DNA from 4 places in the Streptomyces sp. NPDC007905 genome. Region 3 is predicted to be linked to each of the others. Evidence: riboswitches for the same ligand, from Rfam matches in the RefSeq annotation. Region 3 holds a riboswitch; each other region holds the start of a gene.
The links. A riboswitch is a leader RNA that binds a small molecule or an ion and turns the genes downstream of it on or off. The one in region 3 is predicted to bind cyclic di-AMP.

Region 1 (3,313 bases), on a different contig from region 3:
TCCGTCATCTCGGCGGCGGAGCGCTCCTTGCCCTCGAAGAGGTACTTGCCGTCCTTGTAGAACTCGGAGGCGGCCACGTCGAGGGCGAGAGCGATCTGCTGGCCGGGGGCGTAGCCGGCCTCCTTGATGGCCTCCAGGATGAGGTCGAGGGCCTCACGGTTGGAGCCGAGGTTCGGGGCGAAACCGCCCTCGTCGCCGAGGCCGGTGGACAGGCCCTTGCTCTTCAGGACCTTCTTCAGCGTGTGGTAGACCTCGGTGCCCCAGCGCAGGGCCTCCGAGAAGGACTCCGCGCCGATCGGGGCGATCATGAACTCCTGGATGTCCACGTTGGAGTCGGCGTGCGAGCCGCCGTTCAGGATGTTCATCATCGGCACCGGCAGCAGGTGCGCGTTCGGGCCGCCCAGGTAGCGGAAGAGCGGGAGGTCGCTGGCCTCGGAGGCGGCGTGGGCGACGGCGAGGGAGACGCCGAGGATGGCGTTGGCGCCGAGGGAGCCCTTGTTGTCGGTGGCGTCCAGGTCGAACATGGCCTGGTCGATCAGGCGCTGCTCGGTGGCGTCGTAGCCGACGAGCTCCGGGCCGATCTGCTCGATGACGGCGAGGACGGCCTTCTCGACGCCCTTGCCCTGGTAGCGGTTCGGGTCGCCGTCGCGGAGCTCGATGGCCTCGAAGGCGCCGGTGGAGGCGCCGGACGGGACGGCGGCACGACCCGTGCTGCCGTCGTCGAGGCCGACCTCGACCTCGACCGTGGGGTTGCCTCGGGAGTCCAGGATTTCCCGGGCTACGACGACGTCGATGGACGGCACGAGCATCTCCTTCATGGATGTGACGCTGGTTCTGCGGGGCTGGTGTGCCTTGCGCCTGAAGCCTATCCGTCCCGGGGGCGTCGGCCACCGACCGACCGTCCCGTGGACAGGAAGGGGCGGGGAGAGGCACGGGAGGACAGGGAGACCGTACCCATTGTTCATGCGCGGAACAAAGTGGGGCGCGGGCGGGACCCGGCTGAAGAGCGGGAAACAAAGAGCCCCGCCCCGGCGCGTACGGGGGAAGACGCGCCGGGGCGGGGAGCCCGTGGGGGACGGGGGGCGACCCTCACGAGGCCTTCAGGGGGCGGGCCGTGGTGTGAGAGCGCTGTGGTGGGTGTGGGAGCCGGGTGTCACTTCAGGTGCAGCTGCTGGCCCGGGTAGATGAGGTTGGCGTCCTCGACGATGCCCTTGTTCAGCTCGAAGAGCTTCTTCCAGCCGCCCTGGACGTGGTGCTTGTCGGCGATGGTGCTGAGGGTGTCGCCCTTGACGACCTTGTACTCGCCGTCACCCTTCTTGACCTTCTTGCCGGTCGGGGTGGTGACGGTCTTGCTCGCCGAGGGGGCCGTGCGCGTGGTGGAGCGAGTGGCGGCCTGCTGACCGGTGGAGCGAGTGGTGGTGCTGGGCGCGGCGCTCTTCGAGGAGGCGCTGGGCGCGGAGCCGTTGTAGGCGGCGCTGGACAGGCCCGTGCCGCAGACCGGCCAGGCGCCCTTGCCCTGGGCCGCGAGGACCTTCTCGGCGATCTGGATCTGCTGCGCCTTGCTGGCCTGGTTGGCCTGCGCGGCGTACTGCGTGCCGCCGTACGCGGCCCAGGTGGAGGCGGAGAACTGCAGACCGCCGTAGTAGCCGTTGCCGGTGTTGATGGACCAGTTGCCGCCGGACTCGCACTGGGCGACCGCGTCCCACTCGGAGGCGGTGGCGGCGGAGGCGCTGCCGGCCGCCATCAGCGGGGCGGCGACGGCGGCACCGGCGACGCCGGCGACGGCGATGGCGCGGACGGCCTTGGACGGACGACGGTGCTTGCCCTTGCCGGAAAACAGCATGGATCGATCCCCTCACCGACGCCTGCGAGGTGAGCTGTCGGGTTCGGGCCGGTTGAGTTGCCCGGTCGCGCCTCTCGGGGAGGCACGACTTCACCCCTAGCCGGGTCCAGCTCAACTGCTGGGCTCGGCGCTTACCTTGGGTCCCCCGCTCCTGCCTACGGCGCATGACGCGACGACTGTTCCCGGGCAACCGCTGGCAGGATTCGGCGTTGCGACTGCCGGGGCTCGTGGTGACGAGCGGTCTCGACCGTAGACAGGCGATCAGCGGAATTTCAAAGACGATCAGGGCTTCTGAGACTCATCCCACACTTTCACCAAACCGGACATTGGGTGTGAAGTGGGACGTCAACTCCCGCTACTTATCGCCCGTTTCGGTACCGACTTCCAGGGTCTGACCGGCAGCGATGTGGTTCGGGTCGGCGATGACCTTCTCGTTCAGGCTGTAGAGCGCGTGCCATCCGCCGTCGACGGCAAGGGAGTCGGCGATGGAGGCGAGCGTGTCTCCCCCGCGGACCGTGTAGGTGCTCGCATCGCGGGAGGTGTGACGGCCGGAGGAAGTGGCGTTCTGACCGTTTGCCACGCTTTCGTCCGCACTGTCACCGCGGTGACGTCCGCCACTGCTGAGGGCACCGGTGTCGACCAGGCTCCAAGAGCCGCCGGTCTGCCATGAATTGTCCGACTCGTCCAGTACGGGGTTGGTAGTGGCGGGCGCACTCCCCTGCGTGCTCCCGGAGTCCGGCGATGCGGAGGTGTCGGACTTGTGGGTGCCGGTTCGCTCACCGGGGCCGGTGGAGCCGGCGCCCTTGCTCGCACCGGGGGACGGCGTGGCGGTCGCATCCGAGGAGGAGTCGGACGAGGACGACGAATCCGGCAGGCCGGACGAGACGGAATTTCCGGTGGAATTGGACGTATCCGTGGACCCGGAGGAGTCACCGGAGTCCGACGAGCCCGTGCCGGAGCCGGCCGAGCCGGAGTCACCGACGCCCGTGTCGACGTCCAGGGAGCCGGAGTTCGAGGTCAGGCCGGAGAGGAGGGCGCAGGTGGCCCAGGGGGTGGTGCCCTGGTCGGCGAGGATCTTCTCGGCGACGGCGATCTGCTGCGAACGGCTGGCCTGGTCGGCACTGTCGGCGTACTGGGTGCCGCCGTACTTGTCCCAGTCGTCCTGGGATATCTGCAGACCACCGTAGTAGCCGTTGCCCGTGTCGGCGCTCCAGGAGCTGCCGCTCTCGCACTCGGCCACCTTGTCCCACGTGGTGCCGTCGGCAGCGTTGGCGCTCGCCGCGCCGAGGAGCGGGATGGCGATGGCGGAGCCGGTCACTCCTGCCGCGACGAGGAGGGCGGGGGCCTGACGGGGGCGACGGTGACGACCGTTCCCGGAGAGCATGCGGAAACCTTTCGGGCGACAGCAGGAGCGGCGCGGCGGGTGAGGCTCGACGCCGCGCTGATGGGTGAACGTATCGGCAGACGATC
Region 2 (3,313 bases), on a different contig from region 3:
GGGCACGGGATGGCACGCGACGGTGAATTGTGATGGCACGCCAGAAAAAGGGCAGCGGGAATTCACGTCCACCGAATATCACTTCTTTGTATACGGCGCCCGTGTTAATGCCGCAGGCCCGACATGTTTACGGCGTGTTGCGAGTTCCTCACACGCTCCGTCCGGTCGCCTCCCGAGGCGAACCGCAGCCGGTGCGCGGTCGTCGAGCGCTCGCAGTGCAGCGCCGTGATCGCCCGTGCACGCTCCCCGTCGCCGCGCGCCACCGCGTCCACGATGGCGCCGTGCTCGGCCCAGGACTCCACCGGATTCGGCGATGCCTCGACCGCGTACATCCAGGCGATCTTGTGCCGCAGCTGGGTCAGCATCGAGGTCAGTGAGTGGCTGCCGGAGGCCTGCGCGAGCGTCTCGTGGAACCAGCCGCCCAGCGAGCGCAGATCCTCGCTGCTGCCCCGTCTCGCCCGTTCCTGGCCCAGCCGGACCAGTCCCCGCAGCACCTTCAGATGGGCCTCGGTGCGCCGCTGGGCGGCCCGGGAGGCGCCGAGCGGCTCCAGGAGCATGCGCATCTCCAGCAGGTCGGCTGCCTCCTGCTCGGTCGGCTCGGCCACGCACGCGCCCGCGTGCCGCCGGGTCACCACGAAGCCCTCCGCCTCCAGGGTGCGCAGGGCCTCGCGGACGGGGACACGCGAGACGCCGTAGCGGCGGGCCAGGACTTCCTCGGTGAGGCGGCTGCCGCGCTCGTAGACACCGGCCACGATGTCGTCCCGGATCGCCGTGCACACCGAGTGCGCCGGAATACGCATGACCGACCTCCGTCTTAATCCCCGTGAAACGTCGACGATGGACGTGTGTTCCGTGACTCTATTCCAATGAGCCGGAATTTCCGACGGCAGGCCTGAATCCATGGATATTTTTTGGACAGCGGATGCGGCGGGCAGGGCGAAAAACGGCGAAAGCCCCGGCTGGTGAGCCGGGGCTTCGGGATGCCGTGCGGTGGAGGGTCAGACGTCCACGCCGTGCTTGCGCAGATAGGTGACCGGGTCGACGTCCGACCCGTACTCGGGGGTCGTACGGGCCTCGAAGTGCAGATGCGGCCCGGTGACATTGCCCGTCGCGCCGGACAGGCCGATCTGGAGGCCCGGGGTGACCTTCTGGCCCACGGTGACGCCGATGGACGACAGGTGGCCGTACTGGGTGTACATGCCGTCGGCCATCCGGATCACGATCTGGTTGCCGTACGCGCCGCCCCAGCCGGTCGAGACGACCGTGCCGGAGCCGACCGCGTGGACGGGCGTGCCGCTCGCCGCGTGGAAGTCGATGCCGGTGTGGGAACCGGAGGACCACAGGGAGCCGCCGGTCTTGTAGCCCGTGGAGACGTACGAGTGCACGATCGGGGCGACGAAGGCGTTCAGGCGCTTGCGCTCGGCCGCGCGGGCGGCGCGCACCTTGGCCTCACGCTCCTTCTCGGCCCGCTCGGCGGCCGCCTTGACCGCGGCCTCCTCGGCCGCCTTCCGGTCGGCGGCCTGCTTCTGGGCGGCGGCCTGCTCGTCGATCTGCTCGGCGACGTCGTCGCTCACGGTGATCACAGGGGTGAGACCGGTCTGCTCGACGGAGTTCTCCGCGGCGAGCGCGGGGGTGGCCGCGAGGGTGCCGATGACACCGGTGGTGGTGAGGGCCGCGATGCCGGCCGCCTGAGCCGTGGTGCGCTTGACCCGGCCGGGCTTGCGGTGCTTCCCGGTGGCGCACATGAACGCCATGAAGTGGCTGGTCCTTTCCTTCCCTCTCGCCTACCGGGTTAGCTGACGGGTTCGGAGCAGGAAGGTCTCCTACGGACCCCCTCGCTCACGCGCGGGCGTCCGATTCACCCCAGGGACTGTGGTTGGGTCCCCGGCTCCCCTGGCTCGCGCCGTACGGGGACTCGGCGATGACTGTCCGGTGCCGCGGGCGCGGCGCACTGCCTGACGAACAGCCTCGAAGACGCTACGGTGAGCGACTTTCGATTCCCAAACGGATCCGGGCTTTTGTAGCGCATCCCACAGGCCAGACAGGCAACGTCTGCCCCAATTCGGACATCTGGAGGGGGCTCCGCACGGCAACTGCGAAGGGTCCTGACGACCCGTCGGTCGCCAGGGCCCCACGCGCGCGTGCGCGGCTTCGCTCCTACTCGGCCGCCACGACGGTGACTTCGCCGATGCCGAGCGCCTCGACCGGCGCCTTGATCTGGGCCGCGTCACCGACGAGCACGGTCACCAGCCGGTCCACCGGGAAGGCGTTGATGACCGCGGCGGTGGCCTCCACGGTGCCGGTGGCGGCGAGCTGCTGATAGAGCGTCGCCTGGAAGTCGTCCGGCAGGTGTTGCTCGACCTGGTCCGCCAGGGTGCTCGCGACGGCCGCCGCGGTCTCGTACTTCAGCGGCGCCACCCCGACGAGGTTCTGCACGGCGACATCGCGCTCGGCGTCGGTCAGGCCCTCCGCCGCGAGCGTGCGCAGCACCGTCCACAGGTCCTGCAGCGCGGGACCGGTGTTCGGGGTGTCCACGGAGCCGCTGATGGCGAGCATCGCGGCACCGGTGCCCTCCGGCGCGGACCTGAGGACCTGCCCGAAGGCGCGCACGCCGTACGTGTAGCCCTTCTCCTCGCGCAGGACGCGGTCCAGGCGGGAGGTGAGGGTGCCGCCGAGGCAGTACGTGCCGAGCACCTGGGCGGCCCACACGCGGTCGTGCCGGTCGGGGCCGATCCGGCCGATCAGCAGCTGCGTCTGGACGGCGCCGGGCCGGTCGACGATGACGACGCGACCGGTGTCGTCGGCGGTCACCGGCGGCACGGGCCGCGGCTGACCCGGCGTGCCGGACCATGCGCCGAGGGTGTCGGTGAGCAGCGCGTCCAGCTCGGTGCCGGCGAGGTCGCCGACCACGACCACGGTGGCCGTGGCGGGCCGGACATGGCGGTCGTAGAAGGCGCGTACGGCCTCCGCGTCGATCTTCTCGACCGTCTCCTCCGTGCCCTGGCGCGGGCGCGACATGCGCGAGGTCTCCGGGAACAGCTCCTTGGAGAGTTCCTTCGCGGCCCGGCGGGAGGGGTTGGCCAGCTCGTGCGGGATCTCGTCCAGGCGGTTGCGGACCAGCCGCTCGACCTCGCTCTCGGCGAAGGCGGGCGCGCGCAGGGCGTCGGCGAGCAGACCGAGGCCCTTGGCCAGGCGAGAGGCCGGGACCTCCAGGCTGAGGCGGACGCCGGGGTGGTCGGCGTGCGCGTCGAGCGTGGCGCCGGCCCGCTCCAGCTCGGCGGCGAACTCCTCCGCCGAGTGCTTGTCGGTGCCC
Region 3 (3,313 bases):
GCCGGGCCGGATGATGTCGTTGCCGCCCGCGCAGAAGGAGACGAGGTCCGGGGCCATTTCGACGGCCTTGGGGACCTGGTCGGCCACGATCTGGTCGAGCAGCTTTCCACGCACCGCCAGGTTCGTGTACGCGAAGTCGCCCTCGGGCCGCCGGTCGGCGAGCAGTACCGCGAACCGGTCGGCCCAGCCCACGAAGGCCCCGTCGGGGCCGGGGTCGCCGACGCCCTCGGTGAAGCTGTCCCCCACCGCCACGTACGACCCGATCACTGATCTGCTGTCATTCTTCGAATCGTCTGCCACGTCGGACCATGATTCACCTTCGGATGTGACCTACGCGACCGTAATTCAGGGTTGACGGACGGTGAGATAAGCCACTTCCCCAACACCCTCGGCCGGGAATACGCCAGCCGGCCCGACACGCCGACGGCCGGACCCGGGGATCGGGGTCCGGCCGTCGGCGGCGTGTCAGGCAAGAGGTTTACGGCGTGGTCGTCAGCCGACGGCGACGCCGTGCGAGCGGAGGTAGCCGACCGGGTCGATGTCCGACCCGTAGTCGGGCGTGGTGCGGATCTCGAAGTGCAGGTGCGGTCCGGTCACGTTGCCGGTGGCACCGGACAGACCGAGCCGGCCGCCCTCGGTCACGGTCTGGCCGGCCGAGACGGAGAGCTGGGAGAGGTGGCCGTACTGGGCGTAGTAGCCGTCGTTCAGCTTGATGACGACCTGGTTGCCGTACGCGCCGCCCCACCCGGCGGAGACGACGGTGCCGGCGGCAACGGCCTTGACGGGGGTGCCGGTCGGCACGACGAAGTCGACGCCGGTGTGGTAGCCGCTGGACCACATGCTGCCTGCCACGTGGTAGCCGGTGCCGATGGTGGCGCCGGTGACCGGGAGGGTGTAGCCGGTGGAGGGGGCGGGGGTCTGCGCCGCCGCGGTCGCGGTGGTCGCCGGGGCCGACGGGGTCGCCTGCGGCTTCCGGGAGGCCCGCGAGGGCTCGGCGGACTCGGTGTGCGTCGTCGCCGCCTTCGCGCCGAGGGACAGCTTCAGACCCGGGTGGATCAGCGACGGGTCGGCGCCGACGGCCTGCCGGTTGTCCTCGTAGAGCCGGTGCCAGCCGCCGCTGACGTTCTGCTCGTCGGCGATCGCCGCCAGGCAGTCACCGGATTTCACCGTGTAGCTGCGCACGCCCGCGTTCGACTGCGCGGTGGCCTTCTTCTCAGCCGTCTTGTCCACGGCCGGAAGGGACTGCGCGGCCTTACCGGCAACGGACTGCGTGGTGGCGGCGTGCGCTCCGGCGGCTGCGACGAGCGGCAGGGCCAATGCGGCACCGCCGGTCCCGGCGACGGCGATCGAGCGGGTGAGACGCCGGGTCTTCGGGCGTCGGTGCTTACCCTTCGCGGGCATGGCTCGTTCCTCTCCGGCGCCTGCGAGGTGAGCTGTCGGGTTCGGGCTGGAGCTGCCCGGCCGCCACGCGCGGCTGCACCCCGAGCCTGTGCCCCGGAGACCGGGACAGGCAGTCATACCTGGTGGGTCCCCCGCTCCTGCCGAACACGGGTCAAGTGTGTGGGGACTCCGGGCGGCGGCAGGATTCGGCGTTCCGTCCGGATTGGTGGCGAACGTAAGCGAGCGAGACGCACCCGGACAAGCAGCAGTTTCCCGGCGTGAGTGCTCCAGCTGATCGAATTCGGGAATGTACGGTCACCCTCCGTGAATACCCGAATCCTGCACCCTTTCAATTACCCCCGCCGCCACGGGAATTACGTGCACATGACGCGCGACACACGGTCACGAATATGACGCTCCTCACGCACCGCCTCCCCATGCCGTGCTATTCCAGAGCGAGTTGCAATGAAGGCTGCAATTCGGTCAGAAGCCTCAGATACGGCGCAGCCGGATAACTTTCGCATCCAGGTCACCCTTCAGTCCGGTGCGCAGACCGTGGTGCAGCAGGACCGCTCCCCGGTGGACCTCGCCCGTTTCGCGGCATTCGTACGCTTCTGCCGGGTCGAGTCCGCGCAGCCGCAGCGCCGGCACCGGCTCACCGTAGCTCTGCGCCTGGAGGCAGACGAGGACCGCGGTCTCACCCCCGAGCACGTACTGGACGGCGCTCAGGCCACCCGTCGGGGGCCGCAGCCGGTACAGCTCGCCGCGCTGGACGACCGGACGGATCTCCTTGTAGAGCTCCACCCACTGCCGGGCCTCGGACAGCTCCTCCTCGGTCCACTCGGTGAGGTCGCCGCCGACGCCGAGCACCCCGGCCATCGAGCTGACGAAGCGGAACCGCAACGGGCTGACCCGCCCGTTGAGCTGGGTGTTCGGGCTGTCGGTGACCCAGGCGGCCATGACCCGCGCGGGGTGGATCTGGCTGAAGCCGTGCTGGATGGCGAGCCGGTCGAGCGGGTCGGTGTTGTCGGAGGTCCACACCTGGTCGGTGCGGCTGAGCACGCCGAGGTCGATCCGGCCGCCGCCACCCGAGCAGGACTCGAAGGCGACCTGGGGGTGGGCGGTGCGCAGCCGGTCCAGCAGGGCGTACAGGGCGCGGACGTGGTCGACCCACAGGCGCTGCGGGTACGGCTCCCCGGGCCAGCCGGCGTCGGTGAAGCAGCGGTTGAAGTCCCACTTCACGTAGTCGATCGGGGCGCTGGACAGGAGGGTGTCCAGCTGCCTCCAGAGGTATTCCTGAACGTCCTCGCGAGCGAGGTTGAGGACGAGCTGGTTGCGCAGTTCCGTCCGCTTTCGCCCCGGTTGGTGCTGCACCCAGTCGGGGTGGGCGCGGTAGAGCTCGCTGTCGGGGTTGACCATCTCGGGCTCGACCCAGATGCCGAACTGCATGCCGAGGCCGTGCACCTGGTCCGCGAGGGGCTTGAGGCCGTGCGGGAAGCGGTCGGGGTTGGGCGTCCAGTCGCCGAGACCGGCCCGGTCGCTGGTGCGGGCGCCGAACCAGCCGTCGTCCACCACGAACAGCTCGACGCCGATCGCGGCGGCCCGCCGGGCGAGGGCGGTCTGCTGCTGCTCGGAGATGTCGAAGTTGGTCGCCTCCCAGGAGTTGAACAGCACCGGCCGGTCCCGGTCCGCGTCCGGGATGACGTACGCCCGCTGGTAGGCGTGCCAGGTGCGGCTGGCCCCACCGAAGCCGCCGTCGCTCCACAGGCCCGCGAAGACGGGTGTGGTGTACGACTGCCCCGGCTCCAGGAGCAGCAGGCCCGAGTCGTCGTAGCCCGCGCCGCCGGTGATCTGCACGCGCGCGTCCGGGAGTTGGGCGACGGCGATGCGCCAGGAGCCGGACCAGCCGAGCGCGCAGCCGTAGACCTCGCCG
Region 4 (3,313 bases), on a different contig from region 3:
GCCGCCGGAGCCCGAGCCGCGGTCAACCCCCGTCTTCGACGAGGCGCTGTTCGCCCGCGTCCGCGACGACGAGGCCTAGCCGCCCTGCACGGCGCGCGGCATTCGTGCCTGATGCCCCTTGCCGTCAACGGTGTCCCGGACGTCATTCTCGCTGCGTGTGCCGGTCGCCTTTCCGCCAACTTCGCCAAGCGTGTCTACGTCCATCCGAGCCCGGAGGATCTGCGGGCCGCTTCGGATCACCTCGCGCCGCTCTTGGGCTTTGGCGGGGAAGCCGCCACCTGACCGGGCGTGAGCTTCCGTGAGACATCCCTGCTCGCCCACGGCAGAAAAGCGCCTCTGAACTGCGACATCCAGTGGATCACCAGGATGTACGCCCACCGTAAGGCCATGTACGTCCTGTACATTTTTTACAGAAGCGAGGCCGATCGAGGCCCTGTCGCGAGGAGGGGTACGCCCATGACCCGACCGTCCGCCCGTCACGTACTGCCCGAGTTCACCGAGCGCACCGGCACGGGCCGGCGCACGCTGGATCCGTATTCGAAGCTGTTCGAGAACCGGGTCGTCTTCCTTGGGACGCCACTCGACGACACGGCGGCCACCGACGTGATCACGCAGTTCATGCAGCTCGAACACACGGCCCCGGACCGGGACATCACGCTGTACCTCAACTGCCCGGGCGGCTCGTTCAGCGCGATGACGGCGGTCTACGACACGATGCGGTACGTCACCTGTGACGTGGAGACCTACTGCCTGGGCCAGGCCGCCTCGGCGGCCGTGGTACTGCTCGCGGCCGGGGCTCCGGGCAAGCGGTTCACCCTGCCCGGCGCGCGCGTGGTGCTGGAGCAACCCGCCCTGCCCGAACCGGCCCAAGGACAGCCGAGCGACCTCCTGATCCAGGCCGAGGAGCTGGTCCGAACGCGCACGCTGATGGAGGAGATGCTCGTCCGGCACACCGGGCGCACCGCGGAACAGGTCCACCAGGACCTGGAGCGGGACCTGGTGCTGGACGCGCCAGGCGCACTGGCGTACGGCCTGGTGGACGGTGTCGTCCCGAGCCGCAGGGCCACCCCCGGCACCCGGCACGCGGGGTGAGCCGCCGATGCTGCCACCGGAGCTTCCGCCGCTGCCCGCACTGACGCGTGCCGAGGGCGAGTTGATCGACCGTTACCTGGAGGCGGCCGACCTGCTGGGCCGGATCAACCCGGCGCAGTCCGGGGACACCTACCGCGGGCTGCGCGCGGCGCAGGCCCTGGTGCGCAAGGCGGCCGAACTGCGCGACGCGCTGGCCCTGATGCACCAGCGGGGCGAGACGGAGCTGCACGGGGACACGTTGGCACGGGCCTTGCGGGTGTTGGACGGCGAGCGCCGCACCGCGCGCGTCGCGCTCCCGCCCGACTGCGTCGGCTGATCCGGACGCGCGTCCGGCCCGACCGGTCCCTCGTGTCGACGGGCCGTGCGGGCCGGGCTTGAAACGGCCCGAACGACGTACCCCCGACCGGCGTATCTGCGGACCTTTTTCCGGGCCTCCCGACTTGCGCAGCGAAGGGTTCCCAGGCCCGCGAGGAGGTGCTCCGCCCCAGGTCCGGGGCTACGCGCGGGATCTGACGTCGACTCGAACACAGCAGTGTCCACCCGAACGGGTGAGTGGTGAGTAACGCCACAAATCCCCGATTGCGTTGGGATTTTGCGACTCCTGTGAGTGAAGATCCCTGTCTGACGACAAGCCCCCGCCACCGCGGCGGGGCGGTCCGGGCGGACGCCGAGTCCTGCCGCCGCCTGGATGACCGGTCGACAGGAGTGGATCGGCAGGAGTGGAGGACCCAAGCAAGACGGGTCGCCGGGACGGACGTTCGTCGCAGACGGACGGTCGTGCCGAGCAGCCCTTGGGGTGAAGCCGCGGCAACGCGGCCGGGCTACTTCGCCAGCCCGAATCCGACAGGTCATCCTTCACAGGCGGCTGACGAAGGGTTGCGCATGACTGCGCTCAATCGTGTCCCGTCGCTGATGGCCCGTGCCGGTACGGCCTCGGCCCTCACCCTCGCCGCCGTGGGCGGCTCGATCGCGGTTCCGGGCCTCGCCACCGACGCCTCGGCCGCGACCTTGGCGACGAAAGCGCTCCAGATCGCGGCGTCCAAGAAGGGCGCGCCGTACGCCTGGGGCGCCACCGGGCCGCGCCGGTTCGACTGCTCGGGGCTGACGCTCTACTCGTTCAAGAAGGCGGGCAAGAAGCTGCCGCGTACGGCAGCCCAGCAGTACAACAAGACCCACCACATCTCGGCCAACAGCCGCAAGGCCGGTGACCTGGTGTTCTTCCACTCGGGGTCCAGCGTCTACCACGTAGGCATCTACGCCGGGAAGGGCAAGATCTGGCACGCCCCGAGGACCGGGGCCGTGGTGCGGCTGGAGAAGATCTGGACCAGGAGCGTCTGGTACGGCCGGGTCAGCTGACCCTGGCTCAGGGCAGGAGCGGCTCCAGCAGCAGGGCCGCTCCGAGAGCCGTCAGTGCCGCCCCGGTGCCCGCCTGAAGCATGCGGGCGGCCCGGGGCCGGCGCAGCCATCCGCCCAGCCGGTCCACCAGCAGGGCCACCACCTGGAACCACGTCAGGGCCAGCCTGGAACCACGTCAGGGCCAGCGGGCAGACGATCAGCGCGAGCAGCAGTGTCCTGGGCAGGGCGGAGCCGCCGGACGGCACGAACTGGGGCAGCAGGCTGAGGAAGGTCAGCGACGCCTTCGGGTCGAGGGCGTTGGTGACGAAGCCCTGCCGGAGCGGATGCGCGGTCGGCGGCGCCGCCTCGGCGGAGCCGCCGGCGGGCCGCCGTAGCGCCCACAGGGTCCGTACGCCGAGCTGCAGCACGTACGCCGGGCCGACGAGCTCGCTCCGGCGGCGGAGGCGTTCCGTGCCCTGCCGCACGGGGCGTTCGGCCGGGCGGGGCGGACTGGCTGGGCGTGAGGACAGCGGCGGCCCAGGCGTCGGAGGCTGTCAGGCGCCAGGGCCTCTCTTCGAGCACCCGGGCCGGCAAGGCTACGGCCCCCCTGCCTCGGGCGCCGACACGTCACAGCTCCCCCTATGCGAGCGCCGGGCCCCGAGGGACGGTGGTCCGAGCCACCGAACACTCCACCCGAGGAGCCACGTCCGCACACCGCAACGTCCCACCCGAAGAACCACTCCCCCGCACCAACCCCCGCCCGAAGAACCACGTCTCCCACCGCCGCCCCACGCACGCCTCGGGGGCGTACAGCCCCTTCCCCCCGTCCTCTCGCGCCCGGAGGGCTACGGCTCCTGCTGTCCCGCCGCCGTGACCGGCTCGGCCG

Region 1: linked by a shared signal. The riboswitch ahead of ACFZDC_RS23805 (transglycosylase family protein) and the one ahead of ACFZDC_RS38965 (peptidoglycan DD-metalloendopeptidase family protein) in region 3 are both predicted to bind cyclic di-AMP.
Region 2: linked by a shared signal. The riboswitch ahead of ACFZDC_RS08200 (peptidoglycan DD-metalloendopeptidase family protein) and the one ahead of ACFZDC_RS38965 (peptidoglycan DD-metalloendopeptidase family protein) in region 3 are both predicted to bind cyclic di-AMP.
Region 4: linked by a shared signal. The riboswitch ahead of ACFZDC_RS28365 (NlpC/P60 family protein) and the one ahead of ACFZDC_RS38965 (peptidoglycan DD-metalloendopeptidase family protein) in region 3 are both predicted to bind cyclic di-AMP.

Annotation. Positions count from the first base shown of each region.
Region 1 covers NZ_JBIBKS010000013.1:180,622-183,934, reverse strand. The annotation lists gene eno (phosphopyruvate hydratase) at 1-809, opposite strand, end outside; gene ACFZDC_RS23805 (transglycosylase family protein) at 1,154-1,843, opposite strand; cyclic di-AMP (ydaO/yuaA leader) riboswitch at 1,848-2,016, opposite strand; gene ACFZDC_RS23800 (transglycosylase family protein) at 2,199-3,227, opposite strand.
Region 2 covers NZ_JBIBKS010000003.1:400,815-404,127, forward strand. The annotation lists gene ACFZDC_RS08195 (FCD domain-containing protein) at 105-800, opposite strand; gene ACFZDC_RS08200 (peptidoglycan DD-metalloendopeptidase family protein) at 999-1,754, opposite strand; cyclic di-AMP (ydaO/yuaA leader) riboswitch at 1,767-1,931, opposite strand; gene ACFZDC_RS08205 (insulinase family protein) at 2,158-3,313, opposite strand, start outside.
Region 3 covers NZ_JBIBKS010000038.1:48,413-51,725, forward strand. The annotation lists gene ACFZDC_RS38960 (GDSL-type esterase/lipase family protein) at 1-267, opposite strand, end outside; gene ACFZDC_RS38965 (peptidoglycan DD-metalloendopeptidase family protein) at 493-1,401, opposite strand; cyclic di-AMP (ydaO/yuaA leader) riboswitch at 1,404-1,569, opposite strand; gene ACFZDC_RS38970 (alpha-galactosidase) at 1,873-3,313, opposite strand, start outside.
Region 4 covers NZ_JBIBKS010000017.1:145,420-148,732, forward strand. The annotation lists gene ACFZDC_RS28355 (ATP-dependent Clp protease proteolytic subunit) at 457-1,092, shown strand; gene ACFZDC_RS28360 (hypothetical protein) at 1,100-1,408, shown strand; cyclic di-AMP (ydaO/yuaA leader) riboswitch at 1,748-1,971, shown strand; gene ACFZDC_RS28365 (NlpC/P60 family protein) at 1,975-2,448, shown strand; partial or broken gene ACFZDC_RS28370 (LysE family translocator) at 2,456-2,891, opposite strand; gene ACFZDC_RS28375 (ATP-binding protein) at 3,273-3,313, opposite strand, start outside.